DNA from 2 places in the Dietzia sp. ANT_WB102 genome. Region 1 is predicted to be linked to the other one. Evidence: riboswitches for the same ligand, from Rfam matches in the RefSeq annotation. Region 1 holds a riboswitch; the other holds the start of a gene.
What was found. A riboswitch is a leader RNA that binds a small molecule or an ion and turns the genes downstream of it on or off. The one in region 1 is predicted to bind S-adenosylmethionine.
Positions count from the first base shown of each region.

Region 2: linked by a shared signal. The riboswitch ahead of FQ137_RS12080 (O-acetylhomoserine aminocarboxypropyltransferase/cysteine synthase family protein) and the one ahead of FQ137_RS06350 (OsmC family protein) in region 1 are both predicted to bind S-adenosylmethionine.

Region 1 covers NZ_VOBA01000001.1:1,396,441-1,407,954, reverse strand. The annotation lists gene FQ137_RS06405 (ABC transporter ATP-binding protein) at 1-341, opposite strand, end outside; gene FQ137_RS06400 (ABC transporter substrate-binding protein) at 341-1,276, opposite strand; gene FQ137_RS06395 (iron ABC transporter permease) at 1,340-2,431, shown strand; gene FQ137_RS06390 (iron chelate uptake ABC transporter family permease subunit) at 2,428-3,486, shown strand; gene FQ137_RS06385 (siderophore-interacting protein) at 3,479-4,354, shown strand; gene FQ137_RS06380 (alpha/beta fold hydrolase) at 4,894-5,655, shown strand; gene FQ137_RS06375 (acetoacetate decarboxylase family protein) at 5,663-6,442, shown strand; partial or broken gene FQ137_RS06370 (IS110 family transposase) at 6,580-6,774, shown strand; gene FQ137_RS06365 (hypothetical protein) at 6,922-7,146, opposite strand; gene FQ137_RS06360 (heme-binding protein) at 7,274-7,621, opposite strand; gene FQ137_RS06355 (alcohol dehydrogenase catalytic domain-containing protein) at 8,100-9,143, shown strand; gene FQ137_RS06350 (OsmC family protein) at 9,249-9,752, opposite strand; SAM riboswitch class I at 10,090-10,184, opposite strand; gene FQ137_RS06345 (hypothetical protein) at 10,258-11,262, opposite strand; gene FQ137_RS06340 (hypothetical protein) at 11,407-11,514, opposite strand, start outside.
Region 2 covers NZ_VOBA01000002.1:81,594-93,107, reverse strand. The annotation lists gene FQ137_RS12115 (PPOX class F420-dependent oxidoreductase) at 1-110, opposite strand, end outside; gene FQ137_RS12110 (exodeoxyribonuclease III) at 192-1,037, opposite strand; gene FQ137_RS12105 (hypothetical protein) at 1,281-1,619, opposite strand; gene FQ137_RS12100 (SGNH/GDSL hydrolase family protein) at 2,051-2,977, shown strand; gene FQ137_RS12095 (MFS transporter) at 2,997-4,223, opposite strand; gene FQ137_RS12090 (bile acid:sodium symporter family protein) at 4,262-5,143, opposite strand; gene FQ137_RS12085 (NADP-dependent isocitrate dehydrogenase) at 5,326-6,543, opposite strand; SAM riboswitch class IV at 6,726-6,841, shown strand; gene FQ137_RS12080 (O-acetylhomoserine aminocarboxypropyltransferase/cysteine synthase family protein) at 6,894-8,228, shown strand; gene FQ137_RS12075 (homoserine O-acetyltransferase) at 8,238-9,407, shown strand; gene FQ137_RS12070 (hypothetical protein) at 9,404-9,841, shown strand; gene FQ137_RS12065 (DUF3017 domain-containing protein) at 9,852-10,205, opposite strand; gene FQ137_RS12060 (bifunctional methylenetetrahydrofolate dehydrogenase/methenyltetrahydrofolate cyclohydrolase) at 10,214-11,071, opposite strand; gene FQ137_RS12055 (tRNA (cytidine(34)-2'-O)-methyltransferase) at 11,132-11,514, shown strand, end outside.

The DNA of each region.
Region 1 (11,514 bases):
TGCGGGAGGAGGCCGATCCGGCGGGCGATCTCCTTGGTTCGGAGTCGATGCAGGTCGCGGCCGTCGAGGAGGATCCGTCCCTCGACGGGGGCGATCACGCGGGCCAGCGCCTTGAGCAGGGTCGACTTGCCGCAGGCGTTGGGGCCGACGATCACCGTGAACGCGTCGGTGGGCAGTTCCAGGTCGAGGTCGGTGGCAACGACGCGACGCTCGTACGCGAGCTGCGCCCCCTCGACCGCGAGACCGCGGCTACGGCCGTGTCCGTGCCCGTGCCCGTGCCCGTGACCGCGCTCGAGCTGGGCGCCGGCGCGGGAATCACGGTCGAGGGAAGTGGGGCGCATCAGCCCAGGATCTCCTGGACGTCGTCGAGGATCTCGCCGGCGCCGAGGACGCCGATGCCGACCATCCAGGTCTCGTCCTCGACCTCGTGGACTTGGTCGGCCTTCACGGCGGGCAGGTCGCCCCATAGTCCGGTCACGGTCGCCATGGTCGTGGCCGTGGGGTCGCCGCCGGGGTTGGTGAAGAACACGATGTCGCCGGTGATCTGCTCGTACAGCTCCGGGGAGAGCTCGGCCATGGAGTACTCGTTCCACTCGCGCTCGCCCAGGTCGAAGCCCATCTGGGACAGGATCGAGCCGGAGAACGTCTCGGGGCCGTAGAGGCGGAAGTTGTCCGGGCGGAACCGGACGATCGACAGGGTGGTGCCCTCGGCGCCCACCTCGGTGCCCACCTCGGCGATGCGGGTGTCGAGATCGGCGATGAGCTGCTCCATCTCGTCGTCTTCGCCGATGGCCGCGGCGGTGATCCGCGCCTGCTCCTGCCAGTCGGTGCCGGAATTCTCGGAGTACACGGTGGGGGCAATGCCGGAGAGCTCGTCGTAGATTGCCTCGTGGCGGACCTTGGCGCCGATGATGAGGTCCGGTGCCAGGGCGGCGATCGCGTCGATGTCGGGTTCGGAGGTCAGGCCCACGATCTCGGCGTCCACGTCCCCGAGATACGGCGGGGCGCCGGATCCGGCTCCGGACTCGGTGATGCCGACGGGTGTGTGGCCCAGGGCGACGAGGGCGTCGAGGTGCGGGGAGTCGAGGACGACGACCCTCTCGGGCGTCCCGTCGATCACGGTCTCGCCCATCGCGTGGGTGACGGTGTAAGCGTCGTCGCCGGTGGCCTCGGCGGTATCGCCGCTGCCGGAGCACGCGGACAGGGCCAGGGCGGAGGCGACGGTCACGGCGATCAGGGTGGGCACCGAGCGGCGCCGTCGGAGGATTCTGGTCATGAATGTAGATACAACCACACAGGCAAGGCTCACCTAACAATGAGTCTCGTCTAGGGTTTCACCGTGGCCCCACGACCTCTCCCCGACTCCGGCGCCGCCGCACGTCCCGCGGCGCCCGGCACAGAGCCTGCGCCCCCGAGCATGCGGCCGCCCCACCGCGGTGCCGGGTTGGTCCCCGGGCTGATCGTGACGGTCCTGGCCCTGGCGGCCGCCGTCGTGTCCAGCCTCGCGATCGGCGCCCGCCCGATCCCGCCCGCCGAGGTGGTGAGTGCGCTGCTCGGCCAGGGCACGCAGAGCGTGGTGGGGATCGTCGGCGAGCTGCGGGCCAACCGGACCGTGCTCGGGCTGGTGTGCGGTGCGGCGCTCGGCGCGTCGGGGGCACTCATGCAGGCCGTGACCCGCAATCCGATCGCCGACCCGGGGATCCTCGGCGTCAATGCCGGCGCAGCGCTCGGCGTGGTCGCCGGAGCGACGCTCACCGGGGGCCTCGGCCTGGCCTCCACGGTGTGGTTCGCGCTGGCTGGCGCGGGTGTGGCGTCCGCGATCATCCTGCTGCTCAGCACCTCGGCGCTGGCGGCGTCCTCCCCCGTTCGGCTTACACTCGCCGGCGTCGCGCTGGCGGCGGTGCTCTCCGGTCTCAGCCAGACGTTCGTCGTGCTGGATGAGACCGTCCTCCAGGCGTACAGCTTCTGGCAGGTCGGCTCGCTCACCGCGCGGTCGATCGACGAGGTCACCGGCGTGATCCCGCTCGTCGTCGTTGGCGCGGTGATCGCCCTGCTCCTCCTGCGCGGCCTGGACGCGCTCGCCCTGGGCGACGACTCGGCGGTGGCGCTGGGCGTGCGGCCCGGGTGGGTACGGGTGTGGTCGCTCGTCGCCGTCGCGCTGCTCGCCGGGACCGCCACAGCGCTGGCCGGGCCCATCAGCTTCGTAGGCCTGGTGGTGCCCCACCTCGTCCGCGGTCTCGTCGGCCCGAGCCTGATCCGGGTGGTGCCGCTGTCCATTGTGGTGGCCCCGGCGTTGTTGCTGGTGGCCGACGTGGTCGGCCGGGTGATCGCGGGCGGGTCGGAGACCCCCGCGGGCGTGGTGATGGCGTTCATCGGTGCGCCGATGCTGGTGGCGTACCTCGCCGCGGGCCGACGGGTGGGTGTCGCATGACGACGACCACACCGCACACCGGGCAGGCCCTGCCGACCGGCGAGCTCCTCCTCACCGCCGGCGGCTTCTCGGTCCGGCTGCACCTGCGAACGGCGTGGGTGACCGCAGCCCTCGCCGTCGTCGTCGTGGTCCTCGTGGCCGCCTCGCTGGTGGTCGGCGAGTTCACCATCCCGATCCCCGACGCGGTCGCGACCCTGCTCGGCGACGCACCCGATCGCACCACCAACTTCTTCATCCATGAACGCCGCCTGCCCCGGGCGCTGGTCGCGGTGGCGGTCGGTGCGGCGCTGGCGACCTCGGGCGCGCTGTTCTGCGCGCTCACCCGCAACCCGCTGGCCAGCCCGGACATCATCGGTATCACCCAGGGCGCCTCGGCGGGCGGGGCGACGGTGATCCTCGTGCTGGGCGGCGGGATCGCACAGGTCGCCACGGGAGCGCTCGTCGGCGCGGCCCTCACCGCCGGGTTCATCCTGGCCCTGACGTGGTGGCGAGGGCTCAGCGGCGCCCGCCTGGTCCTGCTCGGTGTGGCCCTGGGTGCCCTGGCGATGGCGTATGTGGCGCACCTGCTTTCCCGAGGGTTCGTGGCCAGCGCGGTCACCGCGCAGGTCTGGTTGACGGGCTCGCTGCAGGGCTGCGGCTGGTCCGAGCTCTGGCCGCTGGCGTGGGTGCTGCTCGTGGCGTCGGTGGTCATCGCGAGTCGGTCACGTGCCATGCGCGCGCTCGCGCTGGGTGACGACGTCGCGGTGGCTCTGGGCGTGCGACTGCGGAGCACGCGCCTGGTTCTGTTGGCGGCGGCCACGGTGCTTGCCGGGGCGGCGGTGGCGACGGCCGGGCCGATCTCGTTCGTGGCGCTGGTGGCTCCGCACCTGTCACGACTGCTCACCCGCAGCGATCGGGTCCTCCCGGCGACGCTGCTGGGCGGGGTGCTGCTCTTGGCCTCGGATCTGGTGGCCCAGCACGCGTTCGCCCTACCGCTCCCGGTGGGCGTCGTGACGGTAGTGCTCGGCGGGCTGTTCTTCCTGGGTCTGCTGTGGCGGGAGGGCCGTCGTGTCTGACCAGACGGCCCGGCGCCCGCGCAACCCCCACCGGGCGGAGAGCTGGCAGCCGACCGCACTGCGCCGGGTCCGGGTCCGCGCGGTCGAGCCCCTCGCTCCCGAGCTGGTGCGCGTCACGCTCGAGGGCGACGAGCTCGGGGAGTTCGCCGCCACCAGCTCCGCAGACACCACCGCCACCGCAGCGGCCGGCGACCCCGGCCTCGTGCCCGCCGTGCGCAGCCCGGCCTTCGACGACGTCGTGGTCTTCTGCCTGCCTGATCCCGCCACGGGCGAGGTCACGCTCCCCGTTCCCGCGCCGGGCGGCGGGCTGGGTCACCCGCCGGGAGGCGCTGCACTGGTGCGCGAGTACACCGTGCGGTCCCTGCGAGACGGCGCGCTGTGCGTGGATCTGGTCCGCCATGCCTCGGGCGCGGGAGCGCACTGGCTCGAGGCGGTCCGGCCTGGTGATGAACTGACGATCGTCGGCCCGCGCGTGAGCCGCGCCCTTCCCGCGGTGGAGTGCATGCTCGCCGTCGGGGACGCCACTGCCCTGCCCGCGCTGGCCCGGCTGATCGAGGAGCGGCCGCCATCGCTGCCCCTCGACGTGCTGGCCGCGGTGCCCGACCCCTCCGCACTACCCTGCACTGTCCTACCCGCGGTCTCCCCCGCCGACGCCGACCGCGTGCGGGTTCGCGTGGTGGCGGCGGCACCCGGCTCGGCGGACGAGCTCATCGCCGCGCTGGCCGCGGCCGAACTCCCCACCGGGTTTGCGTGGGTGGCCGGCGAGTCCGGGATGGTAGCGGCCGTCCGCCGTCATCTCCTCGCTCGCGGCCAGGAGCCCGATCGCGTCCAGTTCACTGGTTACTGGCGCCTCGGCGGGCCGCTGTAGGTCCTGAACAGCTCGCCCTGTTCACTTCGGGATGGGGCGACGACGACGAGGTGCGCCCAGCCCGCACCGGCCCGCTGCGTCGGGTTCTGCACCGCGCGCTCGGCCTCCCGGGCAATCTGCAATCCAGGATCGACTCATCGGCAAGCAGCGGGTGTGTGAGGTGTTTATGGCAGCTTCGGCACTCGACCGCCGTGGGCGAAGGACTAGAGCCCGCGGCCGACCAACGCCCGTCGTGAGTGGGTCGCAACTAACGGCATGTTCCGCTCGGCGATCGCCTCGGCTCGTGCTGCCAGTGTGGCGAATTGCGACTACGTCGGCCCTTCCGCCGGTGGGGCAGCGCCAAGACGCACGCCAGAGAAAGGGGCTGACCACAGACAGCCTCCGAGGCCAGTCGACGACTTGTCGAGCTGACGGATTCCCAACCTTTCGCGCACGCAAGACTCAAGATTGCCAATTCCGCCAATGTACTGTGATGAAAATCATATAGTCGTGCCACCGCACCGCCCGAGCGATCGCTCGGCCCGACCTAAGGAGAAGGTATGGCGGAAGCACCTGCACTTCGAACGGAAGGCTCCGGCGTAGCACGAGTACTCGTCCTGCATGGGTGGGCGCTGGATAGCTCGGTATGGGCAGCGACCCAGCTCGAGACAAATCTCGATGAGTTCACCTACGCGTACTACGACTTTCCGGGCTATGGGCCGGGCGAGACAACCGGCCGCCACTCTGCTGAGGGTATCGACGGGATGGCCAGAGGCGCGCTCTCTGCGGCCGACGCGCTGGGGTGGGATTCGTTCGCACTTCTTGGTCATTCGATGGGTGGCGGAACCGCTCTTCGCGTTGCGACGATGGAGCCCGACCGCGTCTCAGCTGTCGTGGCGCTGACACCGGTATCCCCCTTCGGAACACCGTTTGACGAGGCCACTTACGCAGGGTTCCAGTCGGCTTATGCTGACCCTGCGCCCACCCTCGGTGGTCTAGCGCCCCACCTGAGCCCGGCTCAGCTCCAGAACATCGCCTCACGGTCCCAACTACTCCTGAACAAAGAGGTCTGGGATGCCTACTTGGCCAACTGGAGCAGCGCCGCTTTCGGCTCCGAGTTGGCGAACTTCCAAGGACCCGTGACCCTCGCATACGGCGACAGCGACTCGTTCGTGACGAAGGACTACCTGGCCGAGACGGCATCCGCATTGCCCAACGCGAACCTGGTGGCTATTCGAGATGCAGGCCACTATCCGATGATCGAGCAACCCATTCAAACTGTGCGCCTTTGGGAAGACGCCCTTTCCAGCAAGGAGAAGTGATAGCGACATGAGCAGAGTTCCGTACCGCGGGATGCCCCCGACCATTTGGGCTCCCGAAACCCCGCAGCTCATCCGTGAGGCCCGCATGGTCATCGTCGGTTACGAGGCCGACCGAGCTGCCCTGGAGGATATTCTGCCGCCGGGCTTGGTCCCCCACGCCAACAACACCGTTCAGATGAACATGTACGAGATCGAACCCGATCAGAGCAGCGGCTTCGGCGCTTTCTCGCTGACCTACTTGACGGTCGAGATAGAGGGGCACGACAGCTTGGCGGCTGACGGGAACATGGCGATTCCGGGGCGCTACTTTGCGTACTACTGGAACAGCTCGCCGCGTGTTATTTCGTACGCTCGGGAAGGCGCCGGGATCCCAGCCATGCCTGGAGTGCGCTCCACGACTAGCGATGGCAACAAGTTGACCTCGACTCTAAGCGTCGACGGCAGCCCGGTAATTGAAGTCCAGGCGGACGTCACAGACACTCACGTGGGCAACCTCGGGGGCCATCTCAACTACTACTCTCACCGCCAGATTCCCGAACCGTTCGGCGGGTATGCGGCCCTGAGTCAACTCATTGAGCTGCCGCTGCCGTTCACTGTCAAACTGTTTGACGCTTCGGTCGATGACATCCGGTTCACGTTCCCCGATGGGCATCCTGCCGCGAGGTTGGCGCCTACGAGTCCCCTGAACGTCACTTCACTCCTATACGGCGATGTGACCTTCACCTACTCTATGGGACGCGTGATACACGACTACTTAGAGGATCCAGAGCCAGGCGAGCGTCTGTAAGTCAGGACGTCCGAGCGCTGCTGGGGGCCACATCGTCGCGATTCCCAGCAGCGTACTTTTCGCGCGCACTTCAAGAAGTACCCATCTGTAGCCCAGATCTCCGCAGTTGAGCGGCCTGCCGTGAGGTGGCGGACCGCAGCGCCTGGATCACCAGTACCTGCCACGAACCATCACGCCGCTACTACCAGCGCAAACGCGACGAGGGAAAGAAGCGCAACTCCGCCGTCATGTGCCTGGCACGACGTCGAAGCAACGTCATCTACGCCACGCCGACCAACCGCAAATTTTACCGCGAGCCCGCGTCACCACAACAGATGCCGGCCGCAGCTTGAGCTAGCGACGAACTGGGGCCAAGCCGTGAACAATCCCCATAGGGACACCCCCGTCCCGGGAACGAGATCTCTGATGCGGCGGTCTCTTTGCCGTACCCGCTGTCCAGGGTCACCTCGGCCGTCCAAGGCCCCTCCGAGTACGCGCCGCTATTGGGCACCTCGATGATCGGCTCGCCACTGGATCCGGGGGGGAATGGTCTTTCCGCCGGATTCCACGGCGGGCACCGAGTGCCCACCGGGCCCCTCGGCGAGATAGAGAGTCCCGGATACTTCGACTGCTCTGGCACCGGTGTTCTCCAGAATCGCTTCTATCGCGGCGGTGCCGTCGTCCAGCCGGATCGTGGACGTGCGACCAAATAGGGCGGTCGTCACACACGCTGGATTGACGGTTGTTTCGCAACTTCTCCGGAGTCAGCCGTCCACGACGGGCACAGGCTCCATCCGCGTGCGAACGGTGGGCGGCATCGCCGAGCGATATATCAGCCCATGCGTGACGCGGTCAGTCGCCGTCGAGCCACACCACGTCCTGCACGCCCTCGTTGCGCCGCAGGAACCACGGAGTGAAGTGCGGTTCGAACCGGGCGTACCTGGGCGGCCCCGTGACGACCAGCCCGGCCCGGTCGATACCGACCTCGAGGTCGGCCAGGTGACCTCGAAAGGCCGACTCGCTCCACCGTCCCGAGTAGCGCACCGCTGCCGCGACACGGTCGGGCACCTGCCTGACCCGCACCCGAGAATCGGCGGGCACCGCCGCGGTCGCGGCGGTCAGGGAGGCGGGCAAGACAAAAGCGACGCCGTGCTCGTCGCCGTCAGCCTCGGTCTGGGCCACCGGTGCGGTCATGGAGATCTTCTCGGAGCCGGGTCCTGACTGGGGCCCCGAACCGCGTGCCTGCGGTTATTGATCGACGACGACGAGGTCGACGCTGCCTGCGGGCCGGCGGTGTCGATGGGGTGCGGAACTGGCGGCCAGCGGCCCTGCGGGGAGGTTGACGGTTCTCAGGGCGTGATCTGCGCGCGGACCAGCAGGTCGATCACAGACTGGATGCGGTTCCGGCGATCTTCTGCGGGTACAGGCGCGGTGGCCGGTATCGCGGCGTGTTGGGTCTCGAGGATGTGGGAGGCGGTCGAGCAACCGGGGCAGCGAGGGGCATGGGGCGGAGACTGACATTACAGTTTTGACATGCGTCGGGTTCGCGCGAATTCGCCCGACGCCGCGCTGATCTGCGCTGACGCCCTGACCTCTGAGGTTTCGGTCGCCTTGACCGCGATGGGACACTTGTGACGGGCGCCACTCCTCCGCGGGCCCGGGATCTAGGAGCGCAGCCATGAGAGCAGTTGTCTTCGAGGGCTACAAGACGTTTCCCGTCCTCACGGACGTGGACAAGCCCAGCCCCGGACCCGGCGAGGTCCTGCTCAAGGTAGCTGGCTCGGGCGCCTGCCATTCCGACGTGGGCCTGTTCCACGACTTCCCCGCCGACCCCACGGGATTCCTCACCCCGCCGTTCACTCTGGGACATGAGGTCTCGGGCTGGATCGAGGAGGTGGGCCCCGGCGTCTCCGGCTTCACGCCGGGCGAGGCGTTTCTGGTCTACGGTCCGATCGGCTGCGGGCGCTGCAAGCCCTGCTCGCGGGGCCAGGACACGTATTGTCAGAACGTGGCCTCGGTCGGCTACATGGCCACCGGGCTGGGCCGGGACGGCGGCATGGCCGAGTACATGACCACCTATGCCCGCAACCTCATTCCCCTGGGTGACGCCGACCCCATCGCCGCCGCCCCGCTCGCCGACGCAGGCCTCACCCCGTATCACGCGATCAAGCGGGCACTGCCCCACCTGACCGCGCCGGGGGCGACAGCCCTGTGTATCGGCCTGGGCGGGCTCGGCCTGGTCGGGGTGCAGATCATCCGCGCCCTGACCGGCGCCACCGTCTACGCGACTGACACCAAACCCGACGCGATCGCCTCCGCCGAGGCCGACGGCGCGATCGGCATTCCCAGCAAGGGCGCCGCCGAGACGATCACCGAACTCACCGGCGGTCAGGGGGTCAACGCGGTGTTCGACTTCGTCGGCGCCGCCACGACCCTCGAACTCGCCGCCGCCAGCGTAGCCCAGCAGGGTTCGCTCACGGTGGTGGGCCTAGCCGGCGGCGACTTTGCCTGGAACGCCTTTAGACTGCCCTATGAGGTCAACTTCTCCTCTACCTATTGGGGCACCATCGAGGACCTGCATGAGGTGGTGGAGCTGTACCGGGCCGGCAAGATCTCCCCCGCTGTCTCCGTCTACCCCCTCGGTCAGGCGCTGGACGTCTACCAGAATCTCGTCGACGGTGCGGTCAGCGGCCGGGCTGTGATCGCCCCCCACGGGACGTGAGTAACGATGCCAACGACGACGAGGGCACGACCCGCCGGGGCTGTCGCGGTGGTGGTGTAACGGACGCCCGAGGTCCGCACCCGCCGTGCCGGCCCGGTCAGCCGGTCAGCTCGCGGCGACGTCCACTGCCACGTGCACGGGCACCCCGGCGACGAGAGTGTCGCCGACCGGGCAGTGCTTCTCGACTGTGGCGATCAGCTCGTCGTAGCGCGACTGCTCTTCCGGGCCGGTGATCCGGATCGTCGCGGTGATCGTCTGGAAGCCTGCGCGCACGCTGGGGTCCAGGCCGAAGAATCCGCGCAGGTCGATGTCCCCGGCCAGGTCGATCTCGACGCTGTCCAGCGCGAGGCCCAACTTCTGGGCCCACACCTGATAGGTGATCACCTGGCACGAGCCGAGCGCCGCGAGCAGGTGTTCTACCGGGTTGGCTCCGGCGTCGTTCCCGCCCAGGTCGGCGGGCTCGTCGATCACGAACTCGTGCTCGCGGGCGTCGATGCGCACCTGGGTCGCGGTGCCCGTCACGAGGGCCGCGCGGGTGTGCACGCGCAGGGCGTGCTGCCCGGCGGCCTGGTCAGCGGCGGTGGTCGTGGTGGTGTCGGTGATGGTCATGATAGAAGCTCTCGTTTCGCTCAGGGAGGGTGCGCGGTCGGCGGGAGCCACCCCGGACGGGAGAAGAACACGACGGCGGATCCGATCCCCGCCCGCACACTGGCGAGTCCGCGCCCGGACATGATCGGTCGCGGTCGAGCGGGTGGGGCGCCTGCGGTACGCAGGCCACAAGGAAGGATCCGGGCGGAACGTGTCGACTACCCGTCCGCGGCGGGCCGGTGGGTCACCGGCCGATGAGCATTCGCCCTCTGGCCGCGGTCACGCGGCACAGGTCGATGTGCACGCGCGTCGTCACCAGCGCGATGCTCGGTTCACCTTGAAGCACGGAACTTTCACTCACCCATCGTTCCTGGCGGGAGCACCCTCACCCGCTCGCGCGGGGGGTTGCTGCAGTGTCGTCGAACCAGGTTTCTCGACTGCTCTGGATAGCTGGTGATGGCCACCCTAGACGACATCGGCCCCCGCGGGGAAGCCGGTCCCGCCGTCGGCGCGGGAGTGCTCCCCTCTAAGCAGCGTCCGCCGCCGATGTGGAGCTCCGCCTCCGCCACAGTGCGAGTAGCGCGACCAGGAGCGCGGCACCGACCCCGAGGGCTATCCATGCCGCTGCCGAGAGCCCACCCTTGACAGGAACCGGCTCCCCCTCCCCCTGGTCCGGGAATGAGATCTCTGCGGCGGCGGTTTCTTTGCCGTACCCGCTGTCCAGCGTCACCGAGGCCGACCAGGGGCCTGCCGGGAACTCGCCGCTGTTGGGGACTTCGATGATCAGCTCCCCTCTGGAGTCGGCGGGAATTGTCTTTCCGCCGGATTCAACGGCGGGCACGGAAAGCCCACCGGGCCCATCGGTGAGATCGAGGGTCCCGGATACCTCGACTGCTCTGGCACCGCTATTCTCCAGAACCGCTTTGACCGCGGCTGTTCCGTCGCCCAGCCGGATCGGCAGTAGAGAGTCGATCGAGAAGCTCGGTCGCGGTCCGTCCCCCGTGCCCACGGACAGGTACATGCGGATGCCAACACGACTGACGGCCTGCACGGCGTCGGGGTTGTTCTCATCCACCTTCGTGGACATCCAGATCAGCGCGTACTGCTCAATCTCGGGCGCGTCGGCGGGGACGTCGACTGAGACTGTCACCACCTCTTCCTGGCCTGGGTCGAGAGTGACCTCTGTCTTGTCGAGTGAAGTCCATGTGGTCAGCGCATTCGTGGCCCCTCGCGGCTCTGCCTGGTATCCCTCGTCATTGACGTGGGCGGCTCCGACATAGAGGTCGAAAGTGGTGCGTTCGGCCATCGTGCTGGAGACGACGATCTGGCGCTCCAAGCGTTTTCCTGGTGGAACATTGTCGATGATGTAAGTCGCGGCCCGGGGATTGTCGGCAAGATTCACCGGCACTTCGCCGATCCGGATGCCGAAACCGCCGGAATCCTCCTGCGCCTGCGCCACCCCGCTGGATACAAGGATGGCTAGTACCACGGCCACCAGTAGTGCCGTGATCGCTGACAGTGCGCGACTCATCTTCAGGTCCCTCGGATTTGGTTGAGCAGGAATAACGTGGCCCGCAGAGTCCTGCGGTGCCGCGTCCTCCGCGTGAAGTGATCGCAGTGGCCGCTCGCGCCCCTGGGAGGGAGCGGCCACTGCGTCCTAATAATTCAGCCGGGTTCAGTACAACGACTGCGTCAGAGTGGCCGAGTACTCCCCGGCCTGAACGTCAACGACGGTCGTGTCCCCCTCGGTCACTGTCGGTAGCGTCACCCGGAGGTTCGGCGT
Region 2 (11,514 bases), on a different contig from region 1:
TGCAAGCCGCCTGACGATCGGCGCGTGATGAGGACGGCACGGTGACGGGGGCGCAGGAAGTCGTCGAGCCCGGCTCGATCAGGGCGTTCGGCGGTTGCATACTTCGGCATGGTGCCGACACTACGGACCCGTTCCCCACGAAGCATCCGCGATTGCGGCCCCGAACGGTGTGGCCGTTCTCCTCGTCGTCGCTACTCGTAGACTACGGTCACCGGCGCGTGGTCGGACCACCGCATGTCGTAGGCGCTCGCGCGGTCCACCCAGTCGCTCACCGCGCGGTCAACCAGGCCGTCGGTGACCACGTGATAGTCGATGCGCCAGCCCGCGTCGTTGTCGAACGCCTTGCCGCGCTGGCTCCACCACGAGTACGGGCCGATCTCGTCGGGCCGACGGTGACGCACGATGTCGGTCCAGCCGCTGCCGTCAGCGAACACGTCGGTCATCCACTCACGCTCGTGCGGCAGGAAGCCGGAACTCTTGTGGTTGCCCTTGTGGTTCTTCAGGTCCTCTTCGCGATGAGCGATGTTCCAGTCGCCGCAGATGACCATTTCGTGACTGCCGCGGCCGCGCAGATGCTCGGCCCGCTCGGCGAGGAACTCGCGGAAGGTCGTCAAGAACCGGTCCTTCTCGTCCTGCTTGGGCGTGTTCGCCGAACCCGACGGCAGGTAGAGGCTGGCCACGGTGACGGTCTCCCCGTCCTTCGCGCCCGGGTAAGTGGCCTCGATGTAGCGGCCGGACTCGGCGAACTCCGGCTCGTCATAGCCGACACGAACGTCGGCCGGCTCGGCGCGGGACAGCAGCGCGACCCCGGCCCGGCCCTTGAGCTCGGATGGCGCCCCCACCAGATGCCACCCCGCCTCGAGAGCGGGCTCCAGGGCCTTCCGCGTCTGGTCCTCGTCGGCGCGCACCTCCTGTAGCGCTACGACGTCCGCGCCGCTGGCCTCCAGCCAGGGCAGGAACCCGAGGTTGGTCTCCGAACGCTGCTTGACGGCGGCGCGGATCCCGTTGACGTTGACGGTGGAAACGGTGAGAGTCACGCCGCCCAGGGTAGCCGCAGCGATCGTTCGAGGATGACGAGCGCAAATCGGTCATCAGGCGAAGAAGAAGGCAACTGCACTGTCGTAACGCGGTGATCTATTGGCGCCATGACTGACTCTCAGGACCTCGATGAGACATCGACCCCCACTCATGCTGTCACCGCCACCATCCGGCTGATCCCGAACAGGTCCAGGCATCTGCCCGAATACACCCTTTGTGTCTCAGGGAGCGGGTTTCGTTGTCTACCCCGCTTCGCCCTTCGGTGACTCGTTAAACCGTGATACCAACTGCTCCTCATAGAACCGCTTGAAAATCTGATCGCGGCAGTTGTACGGCTCGCCCCGGCGTGCCGCATCAATGCTGACACGAATGTCCTCGCTGGTGCCCGTGCCCTCGGCCATCGCGTCCATAGCCCACGCGCGCTCCAGGATGCCGGGGGTCAGCGTCTGGATTGATTCGCACGCGTCGTCACGCATTGTCTGTTCCCACGCTTGTTGCTGTTGATCGAGGGACAGCGCGGGTTCGCTCGAGCATCCGGTCATGACAAGCAGTGCCGCGAGTGGGGCGATCACAGAGCGCATGGCTTATTGGTAGCAGTCAGGGCATGCCCTCGGGCACCATCCGGGCAAACCTGCCGGTCAGCTCACCACGGCCGCACCGCGAGCAGTCTCGCCGCGACCGCCCCGCCGCCGCGTTCACGAGTACCCCTCCGAGCCACAGAACCACCCGGCGCCGGGATCGGCGCAGGCTGGGACGAGGCCACCGCCACGGCACTCGGGATTCTCGTAGCGTATGCGCAAGCGGTCGGACGGCTCAGTCCCGTCGACGCTCTCGCGTGGACCGTCACAAGCAACGGAGACTCGGACCAGGGGCCTCCGGTGCGATCTCGATAGACGGAAGCCCGGAGTTCCCACCTGACCTGTCCGGCCGGTTCTACCCGACCGGATGAGGCGCGGATCGAATGAGGCGCGGATTGATGGACGACCGAGCCTATGGATGCTTCACTTCGATCATGAACTGGGTGGATAGGGTCGCTGTTTCTCTTCTTGCCTATTGCGCAGTGCTCGCGCTCATCGCGACGGGGTTGGTGGCCGCCCCTGCCGCGCGAGCCCGGTCGCTGGACGGGTCGGTCGCCAGCGTCGCCGGCTCCACGCCCTCGGCAGACTCCTCATTTCCGCCGGTGCCTCCGACAGGCCGTCTCGCCGAGCCGCTCACGTACGTGGCGATGGGCGACTCGTTCACCTCGACCGGGTCGATCGTCGGGATGGACCCCATGACGTTCGGCTCGTTCGGCGGCGACACCTGCTTCCGCTCCGCTGACAACTACCCGAGCCGGATACGCGAGGCGACCAACTGGACTGTCACCGATGTCTCCTGCCGTGGGCTCAAGGTGCCGCTGACCTACACCAGCCGCGCCGAGTACGGTCCGCCCCAGATCAACGCGCTGCACCCCGGTGTCGACCTCGTTTCACTGCAGGTTGGCGGGAACGACACCGACGTGCTGCGACTAGCTGAACTGTGCGTCCTCAGCGCCGACTGCAGCCACCTCGAGGGTGAATGGGCGGCTAAGGTTCCGAAGGTGGCGCCCGGGCTGCGCCAACTCCTCCGCGATATCCGTGCCCGGGCCCCGCGCGCTCGGATCATGCTCGTCGGATACCTCCAGCCGTTCCACCTCGTCCCCTGCGTGGACATCGCGCCCTACAGCGCCGCCAACCAGAACTTCGGGCGCCGACACATCGATCGACTTAACGCGATGCTGCGCGACGTGGCCCGTGCGGAAGGCGTGGAAATCGTCGCCGACCGCACGCCGCCGGGCCACAGTGCCTGCGACCCCGACCGGTGGACCTCGTTTCTCGGGGTCGACGCCGGCGCAGTTCCGCTGCACCCCACCCACGCCGGGCACCTCGCGACTGCGCGCATGATCCTCGACCGCGTGTGAACTCGCGGCGGACTTCGTCCTAATTCGCCTGCGGTGCGGCCTTCCCCCGCCGCGCAGCCAACACCGCCGGGACCAGCACCGCGAGACCCACAAGCGCCAGCGTCGCCCCTGCCAGCGCCGGCGAGGTGTAGCCGAACCCGAGCGCGATCACCACTCCCCCGATCCACGCCCCGAGCGCGTTGGCGGCGTTGAGTGCCGAGTGATTGAGCGCGGCGGCCAGAGTCTGCCCGCGACCGGCGTGGCGCATGAGACGAGATTGCAGCCCGGGCACGAGCGCAGACCCGGTGGCACCGACGAGGAACAGCCCAATCACGGCGGAGACTGGGTGGTGCGCGGCGATGGCGAACAGGGCCAGGATCGCGGTCATCACGGTCGTGATGATTACCAGGCCGCGGTCGAGATCCCGGTCGGCGACGATGCCGCCCACCACGTTGCCCACGACCATCCCGAGCCCGTAGACGGCGAGCACCCCGGGCATCCAGGAGCGGTCGATCCCGGCAACGTCGACCATCGTCCACTGGATGTAGGTGTAGACGGCGAACATCCCGCCGAACCCGATCGCGGCCACGGCCAGTGTGGCGAGGACCTGAGGCCGGGCGAGCGCGGCCAGCTCCTCGCGCGCCCTGACCACCACGCCGCCGGTAGGTTCGGGGACGACGACGAGGATCGCCACCACGGTCGCTGCGCCGATCACTCCGACAGCGAGGAACGCCGACGGCCAGCCCAATGACTCGCCGAGCCAGGTGGCCACCGGCACGCCGATCACGTTGGCCACCGACAGACCGAGCAGCACCTGGGCCACCGCACGCGCCTGTCTGCCGGGTCCGGCGAGGGAGGCCGCCACCAGCGACGCGACTCCGAAATAGGCCCCGTGTGGGATGCCGGCGATGAAGCGCGCAACGATCAGCGCTTCGACCGTGGGGGCGAAAGCTGCCGCTGTGTTGCCGATCGTGAACAGCACCATGAGGATCACGAGCAGGGTGCGTCGTCGCCAGCGGGAGGTCCACACGGTCAGCAGCGGAGCGCCCACCACCACGCCCAGGGCGTAGGCCGAGATGATGTGGCCGGCCTGTGGTTCGGTGATGTCGAAGCCGTCAGCGATCAGCCGCAGCAGACCCATTGCCGCGAACTCGGTGACGCCGATGCCGAACCCGCCGAGCGACAACGCGAGGATCGCGAGGCGGACGCGAGCGGTCGACTGCCGGGCCGTGGCACTGGTGGCCGCATTGGCGGGGGGCTGGGACACCGCAGCAGGTTACGCCGAGCCGAGCGGCCAGGTGGCGATCAGCCCGCGCCGGGGGCAGTGCGCATCAGACGTCGGCCACCGTAGACCAGCGCGAACGTAGTGATGTACATGACGATGCTGTACACGGCGGCCGCGAGACCGACCTCTTCACTGCCGATGACGGTGAACGCGATGAGGAGCGAGAGCGTGGTGTTCTTGACGCCGAACTCCGCTGCGATGGCGATCTGCTCCGCGCGGCCAAGCCTGCAGATCCAGGCCAACAGGCCGCCGACCACGATCACGGCCACGTTGAGGGCGACAACCGCCGGGCCCACGGACACGATGAGGTCGACGATGCGGTCCCGCTCCCCGAGCGCGACGCCGATGATCAGGAGAACCAGCACAACGAGACCCACGACGCCGACGAACCGCTCGATGCGGTCGGATAGCGCCGGCTTCCGGGCTCGCAGGACCATGCCGACGACGACGGGGATCAGGATGACGCCGAGCAGGAGCCCGAAGGTCTGAGCGAGAGGCACCGACACCTCAAAGGCGTCGGCACCGGGGATGATGCGGGCCCCGAGGTCGAACCACAGCGGCAGAGTGAAGATCACCGCCACCGAGGCGATGGCGGTGAGGATGATCGACAGCGCGACGTTGCCGCGGGCCAGATAGGTGATGAGGTTCGACGTCGCGCCGCCGGGCGAGGCTGCCACAAGTACCACGCCGAGAGCCAGTAATGGGGCGAGGTCGAACGCCACCGCCACGCCGACGCCCACGAGCGGTACCAGCACCAACTGGCCGACGAGGCCGACGACACTCGCCCGGGGAGATCTCGCCTGGACCGCGAAGTCTTCCTTGGTCAGGCTCAGCCCGATGCCCACCATGATGATCGCCAGCGCGACGGGCAGGCCGATGTCGATCAGAGGACTCTGGTCCACCTGGGGCTCCTGGGGATCGTGGGACGTTGGAGGACAGCCCCTGATGTGACACGGGCCATTGCTCGGGGACGATATCCCACGTCAAGCGACTGCGGTCGCCGCTCGCCGCTCGCCGGTCGCCGCTCGCCGGTCGCCGCTCGGCGGGTCGGGGCAGGCGCCCGCGCGCTCGATCCGGCTGGGGGTCAGGCGCGCGTCCGCTTGAGGTTCTCGTCCAGGGCAGCGAGGAATTCCTCGGTCGTGAGGTAATCCTGGTCCTCGCCGATCAACAGCGCGAGGTCCTTGGTCATCTTTCCCTCCTCGACGGTCTTGATGACGACGTCCTCGAGTTGATGCGCGAACTCGATGACCTGGGGGGTGTTGTCGAGCTTGCCGCGGTGCTCGATGCCGCGAGTCCACGCGAAGATCGAGGCGATCGGGTTGGTGGAGGTCGGCTTGCCCTCCTGATGCTGGCGGAAGTGGCGCGTGACGGTGCCGTGGGCGGCTTCGGCCTCGCATGTCTTCCCGTCCGGGGTGAGCAGGACGGAGGTCATGAGGCCGAGGGAACCGAAGCCCTGGGCCACTGTGTCGGACTGGACATCGCCGTCGTAGTTCTTGCAGGCCCAGACGTACCCGCCCTCCCATTTAAGGGCGGAGGCCACCATGTCGTCGATCAGCCGGTGCTCGTAGGTCAGTCCGGCCTCGTCGAATTCGGCCTTGAACTCACGGTCGAAGACGTCCTGGAAGATGTCCTTGAATGCGCCGTCGTAGGCCGTGAGGATGGTGTTCTTGGTGGACAGATACACCGGGTAGTCGTGCTGTAGCCCGTAATTGAACGAGGCTCGCGCGAAGTCCTGGATGGACGTGGTGAAGTTGTACATCCCCATCACCACACCACCCTCCTCGGGCAGGGTGACTATCTCGTGCTCGATCGGCTCTGACCCGTCGGCCGGGGTGTAGGTGATGGTGACCTTGCCTGCGCCGGGGGCCACGAAGTCGGCGGCGCGGTACTGGTCGCCGAAAGCGTGCCGACCGACGATAATCGGCTTGGTCCAGCCCGGCACCAGGCGCGGGACGTTGGAGATGATGATCGGGGCGCGGAAGATCGTCCCTCCGAGGATGTTGCGGATGGTGCCGTTCGGGGAGGTGTACATCCGCTTGAGACCGAACTCCTCGACGCGGGCCTCGTCCGGAGTGATGGTGGCGCATTTGACACCCACGCCGTGCTTCTTGATGGCGTTGGCCGCGTCGACGGTGATCTGGTCATCGGTGGCATCGCGACTGGAGATGCCGAGGTCGTAATATTCGAGGTCCACGTCCAAGTAGGGATGGATCAGTTCGTCCTTGATGAACTTCCAGAGGATGCGGGTCATCTCGTCACCGTCGAGTTCAACGATGGAACCCTCGACCTTGATCTTCGACATAAGTCCCTCTTCCCCCGCCCAGTCTTCGTAAAGCGGAGGATTTGCCGCGTCCCCGCACCAGTCAGATCGCGTCACATCGTGATGCGGGTCTCACCCTACTGGCACGACCGGGCCCGGGGTGCGCGGTGCGCGAGAAACCCCTCGTTGCAGCGGCGGAGCGTCTTAGGCTAGCCTGACCCACAGGTCATGAGTGCCAGCGACAAGCCCCGGCTCGCTGGACGGCAACCCTCCACCGCGGTGGGGTGCCCCGGGAGACGACCTGGCCACCGCCCGACCGGGTGAGTGGCAAGCGCGGGTCCGCTGTCGAAAAGCGGGCGGACCCTTCTGACGAGAGGAGGGGCTCCGCCCCTATGACCTACGACAACAGCAATCCGGACTGGGCCTTCGAGACCCGTCAGATTCATGCAGGACAGCCGGTCGACTCCGACACCGGCGCTCGGAATCTGCCGATCTACCAGACCACTTCGTACGTGTTCGCCGATGCCGAACAGGCCGCGAACCGCTTCGCCCTGTCCGAGATGGGCCCCATCTACACGCGTATCACCAACCCCACCGTCGCCGCGGTCGAAGCGCGTATCGCCTCCCTCGAGGGCGGCGTGGCCGCGACGATGTTCGCGTCGGGCCAGGCCGCCGAGACCGCCGCGATCCAGTCCATTCTCCAGGCCGGTGGGCACGTCGTGGCCTCCCCCCGTCTATACGGCGGCACCGATGCCCTGCTGCGTCACACGCTGCCCAAGTACGGCATCGAGACCACCTTCGTCGAGAACCCGGACGATCCGGAGTCGTGGCAGGCCGCCGTCCGTCCGAACACCCGCGCGTTCTATGCCGAGACGATCTCCAATCCGCTCAACGACGTCCTGGACATCCCGGCAATCGCCGAAGTCGCCCACCGGAACCAGGCGCCACTCATCGTGGACAACACCACCGCCACGCCGTACCTGGTCCGTCCGCTGGAGCTCGGCGCCGACGTCGTCGTCATCTCCGCCACCAAGTACCTCGGCGGTCACGGCTCGTCTCTTGCCGGCGTCCTGGTCGACGGCGGGTCCTTCGACTGGCGCGCACAGCGCGACGGCGAGGACCTCTACCCGTCCTTCACCACCCCGGACCCCGCCTACCACGGCGTCGTCTACGCCGACCTGGGCGCACCGGCGCTGGCCCTCAAGTCCCGCGTCACCCTGCTGCGTGACACCGGCGCCGCACTGAGCCCGTTCAACGCGTGGGCCATCGCCCAGGGCATCGACACGCTGAGCTTGCGGGTCGAGCGGCACGTGGCCAACGCCCAGCGGATCGCCGAGTGGCTCGAGTCACGCGATGAGGTGGCCACCGTCAACTACGCCGGCTTGCCTTCCTCGCCGTGGCACGAGAACCAGAAGAAGATTTCCCCCAAGGGCGCGGGCGCGATCGTCACCTTTGAACTGAGCGCTCCCGAGGGCTCGTCCGACGAGGATCTCAAGAAGCGGGCCTGGGCGTTCATCGACGCACTCAAGCTGCACTCGTGCCTGGTCAACATCGGCGACGTGCGGTCGCTGGTGAGCCACCCGGCCACCACCACCCACTCGCAGGGCACCCCGGAGTCCAACGCGAAAGCCGGTGTGTCCGCCTCGAGCATCCGCCTGTCGGTGGGCATTGAGTCCGTCGACGACATCATCGGCGACCTCGAGCTCGGATTCGCCGCGATCTCCTGACCCGTTCCCATGGTCCGCTCCTCTGATCCGCTCGCACTGTTGCCCCCGGGTGACGGCACCCTCGGCCATGTCGCCATCGGCGACATCACCCTGGTCACCGGTGTCGTCATCCCGGGGGTGACGCTCGCAGTTCAACGGTGGGGACGGATCGACGCCGACCGGTCCAACGTCGTCCTGGTCGAGCACGCGCTCACCGGTGACTCCCACGTCGTGGGACCGGTCGATTCCCTGCACCCCACACCGGGATGGTGGAACGGGCTCGTCGGGCCCGGGCTCCCCCTGGACACCGACCACTACTGCGTGTTGGCGGTGAACGTCCTGGGGGGCTGCCGCGGATCCACCGGCCCGAGCTCGCTTCATCCCGACGGCCACTACTGGGGGGCCCGGTTCCCCGCCGTCTCGGTGCGCGACATGGTCGAGTCCGAGCGCATCCTGGCGGACCTGCTGGGCATCGACCGCTGGGCCGCCGTGATCGGCGGATCGATGGGCGGGGCCAGAACCTTGGAATGGATGGTCACCCACCCAGACCGCCTCGGTGCGGCGTGCGTGCTGGCCGTCGGCGCCCGCGCCTCCGCCGATCAGATAGGTATCCAGACCGCCCAGATCATGGCCGTGACCTCGGATCCGCACTGGCAGCAGGGTGGCTACCACGGCACGGGCCGCACGCCGGTAACCGGCCTGGGCATCGCCCGGCGTATCGCGCACCTGTCCTACCGCGGCGAGGTGGAACTCGACGAGCGCTTCGCCAACCGACCTCAGCCCGGAGAGGACCCTCGGGGGGAGGACCTGTCCATGTCGGGTCGCTTCGCCGTGCAGTCCTACCTCGATCACCAGGCGGGCAAGCTCGTCTCCCGCTTCGACGCATGCACGTACGTGCTGCTCACCGATGCTCTTAACCGCCACGACGTCGGCCTGGACCGTGGTGGCGTCGAGGAGGCATTGCGCTCCTGTCCGGTCCCGTGCGTGATTGGTGGCGTCACCAGCGACCGCCTGTATCCGCTACGTCAGCAGGAGGAGTTGGCGGAACTGCTTCCCGGCGCGGACCCGCTCGTCGTCATCGACAGCCCCTCCGGCCACGACGGCTTCCTCACTGAAGACCACGTGGTGGGACCGATGCTCGAGCGCACTCTCGAGCTCGCCGAACAGGGAACCTCCGAGAGAGCACGGGGACACGCGTGACCGACCACGACCGCACCCCACGCCCGGCCGTGATGGTCCTGGCCGGGCTCACAACGGGCTTCGGCGTCATCGGGATGGCGATCGGATTCGCCAGCCTGCTGGGGCTCACCGCCACCGCGACCGGTGGTCACGACACGGCGGGCTTCGGCGTGGCCGCCGCGACCGCCGCCTCATCGTTTGCGCTGGGTCTTCTGCTCGTCGTGGGGGCCGCGCTGCTGTGGCGCGCCCACCGCGGCGCACGCCTGGTGATCGGGTCGGCCGTGACCTTGCTGGCGCTCAGTTCATTGGCGCGAATCGTGATCGACCCCGTCACCTTCGTTTCTGTCGTCGGCACAGTGCTGTCTCTGGTCGCACTGACGGTGATGGGGTATCTCGTCGCCTCCGACGAGATCAGGGACCACATTCGTGACGGGGTGCCAATGCGGCTCCGGTGATCAGGCTCCCTCACCCGGTGCCGAGCGAGTCGATTGACGTGGCCAGCCACAGGATGACGACGCCGAGCCCCGCGTAGAAGGCCACGTCGAAACCCCTGCCACGGACCCCGAGGAGTCGCGCCCGCTCATCCGGCACCACCGCCCGAAGGACCGCCGCGGCCAGCGCCACCACACCCAGTAGGAACGCGCCGCGCCGCCACCGCTCGAGGATCACGAATCCCAGCGCGACCGCGACCCCCACCAGCACGAGCGCGAGCGGCCATTGCGCCCGCACCTGAGCCCATGTCAGGCGGGCGGGTCGGGTGCGGCGGGGCCGCGCATCCGTCGCCCGGTTCCGCGGTCGGTCGGGAGCGGGGTGGGTCATCGGCGACCTCAGTTGCCGGAGTCGAGGCGCTCGCAGCGCTCGACCACGTTGCTCAACAGGAATGCCCTGGTGAGCGGACCGACGCCGCCCGGGTTCGGCGAGACTGCGCCCGCGACCTCCCACACGTCGGGGTGGACATCGCCGGCGAGCTTGCCGTCGAGACGCGACACTCCCACGTCAAGTACCGCAGCCCCCGGCTTGACCATGTCGGCGGTGACCATGTGGGCGACGCCGGCCGCCGCCACGATCACGTCGGCCCGGCGCGTCTCCGCTGCCAGGTCCCGGGTCCCGGTGTGGCAGAGCGTGACGGTGGAATTCTCACTGCGGCGGGTGAGCATGAGCCCGATCGGACGACCGACCGTGACGCCGCGCCCGATCACCACCACGTGCGCGCCGTCGAGGTCGACACCGAACCGGCGCAGGAGGTGGATGCAGCCGTTGGGGGTGCACGGCAGCGGTGCCGGCTCGTTCAGCACGAGTTTGCCCAGGTTGACAGGGTGCAGCCCGTCGGCGTCCTTGTCTGGGTCGATCCGCCCCAGGATTGCGTTCTCGTCGAGATGTCGGGGCAGCGGCAACTGCACGATGTAGCCCGTGCAGGCGGGGTCGGCGTTGAGCTCGTCGATCACGGCCTCGAGCTCGGCCTGCGTGATGTCTGCAGGCAGGTCGCGCCGGATGGAGGAGATGCCGACCTGCTCGCAGTCGCGGTGCTTCATCTTCACGTAGGAGTGGCTGCCCGGGTCGTCCCCGACCAGGACTGTGCCCAGTCCCGGGGTGATGCCCTTGGCACGCAACGCGTCTACGCGTGTGGTGAGGTCGGCGACGATCTCGTCGCGGGTGAGCTTGCCGTCCAGCTTGATCGCGGTCACATGGACCAGTATCCCACTCCGCGGCGGGCACGTCGGCACGACGCTGCGAGACTATCCCCCATGACTGGTGCAGGTGTGCGAGTGCTGTTCGACCGTCCGTGCATCCCGCCCAATACGGGCAACGCCATCCGGATGGCCGCGGGCGCGGGCTGCGAGCTGCATCTCGCGGGCCCGCTCGGCTTCGATTTGTCGACGCCGCAGCTGCGGCGCGCGGGGCTGGACTACCACGACCTCGCACACGTGGAGGTCCACGAGAACCTGGAGGCGGCGTACGCGCGGCTCCTGCCCGCGCGGGTCTGGGCGTTCACCGCCGGAGCGGACCTGTCGCTCCCGCAGGTGAGCTTCTCCCCCGGTGATGTCCTGCTGTTCGGTCCCGAACCCACGGGACTGTCTGAGGAGGTGCTGTCCGACGTACGGGTCACGGCAAGGGTGCGCATCCCCAT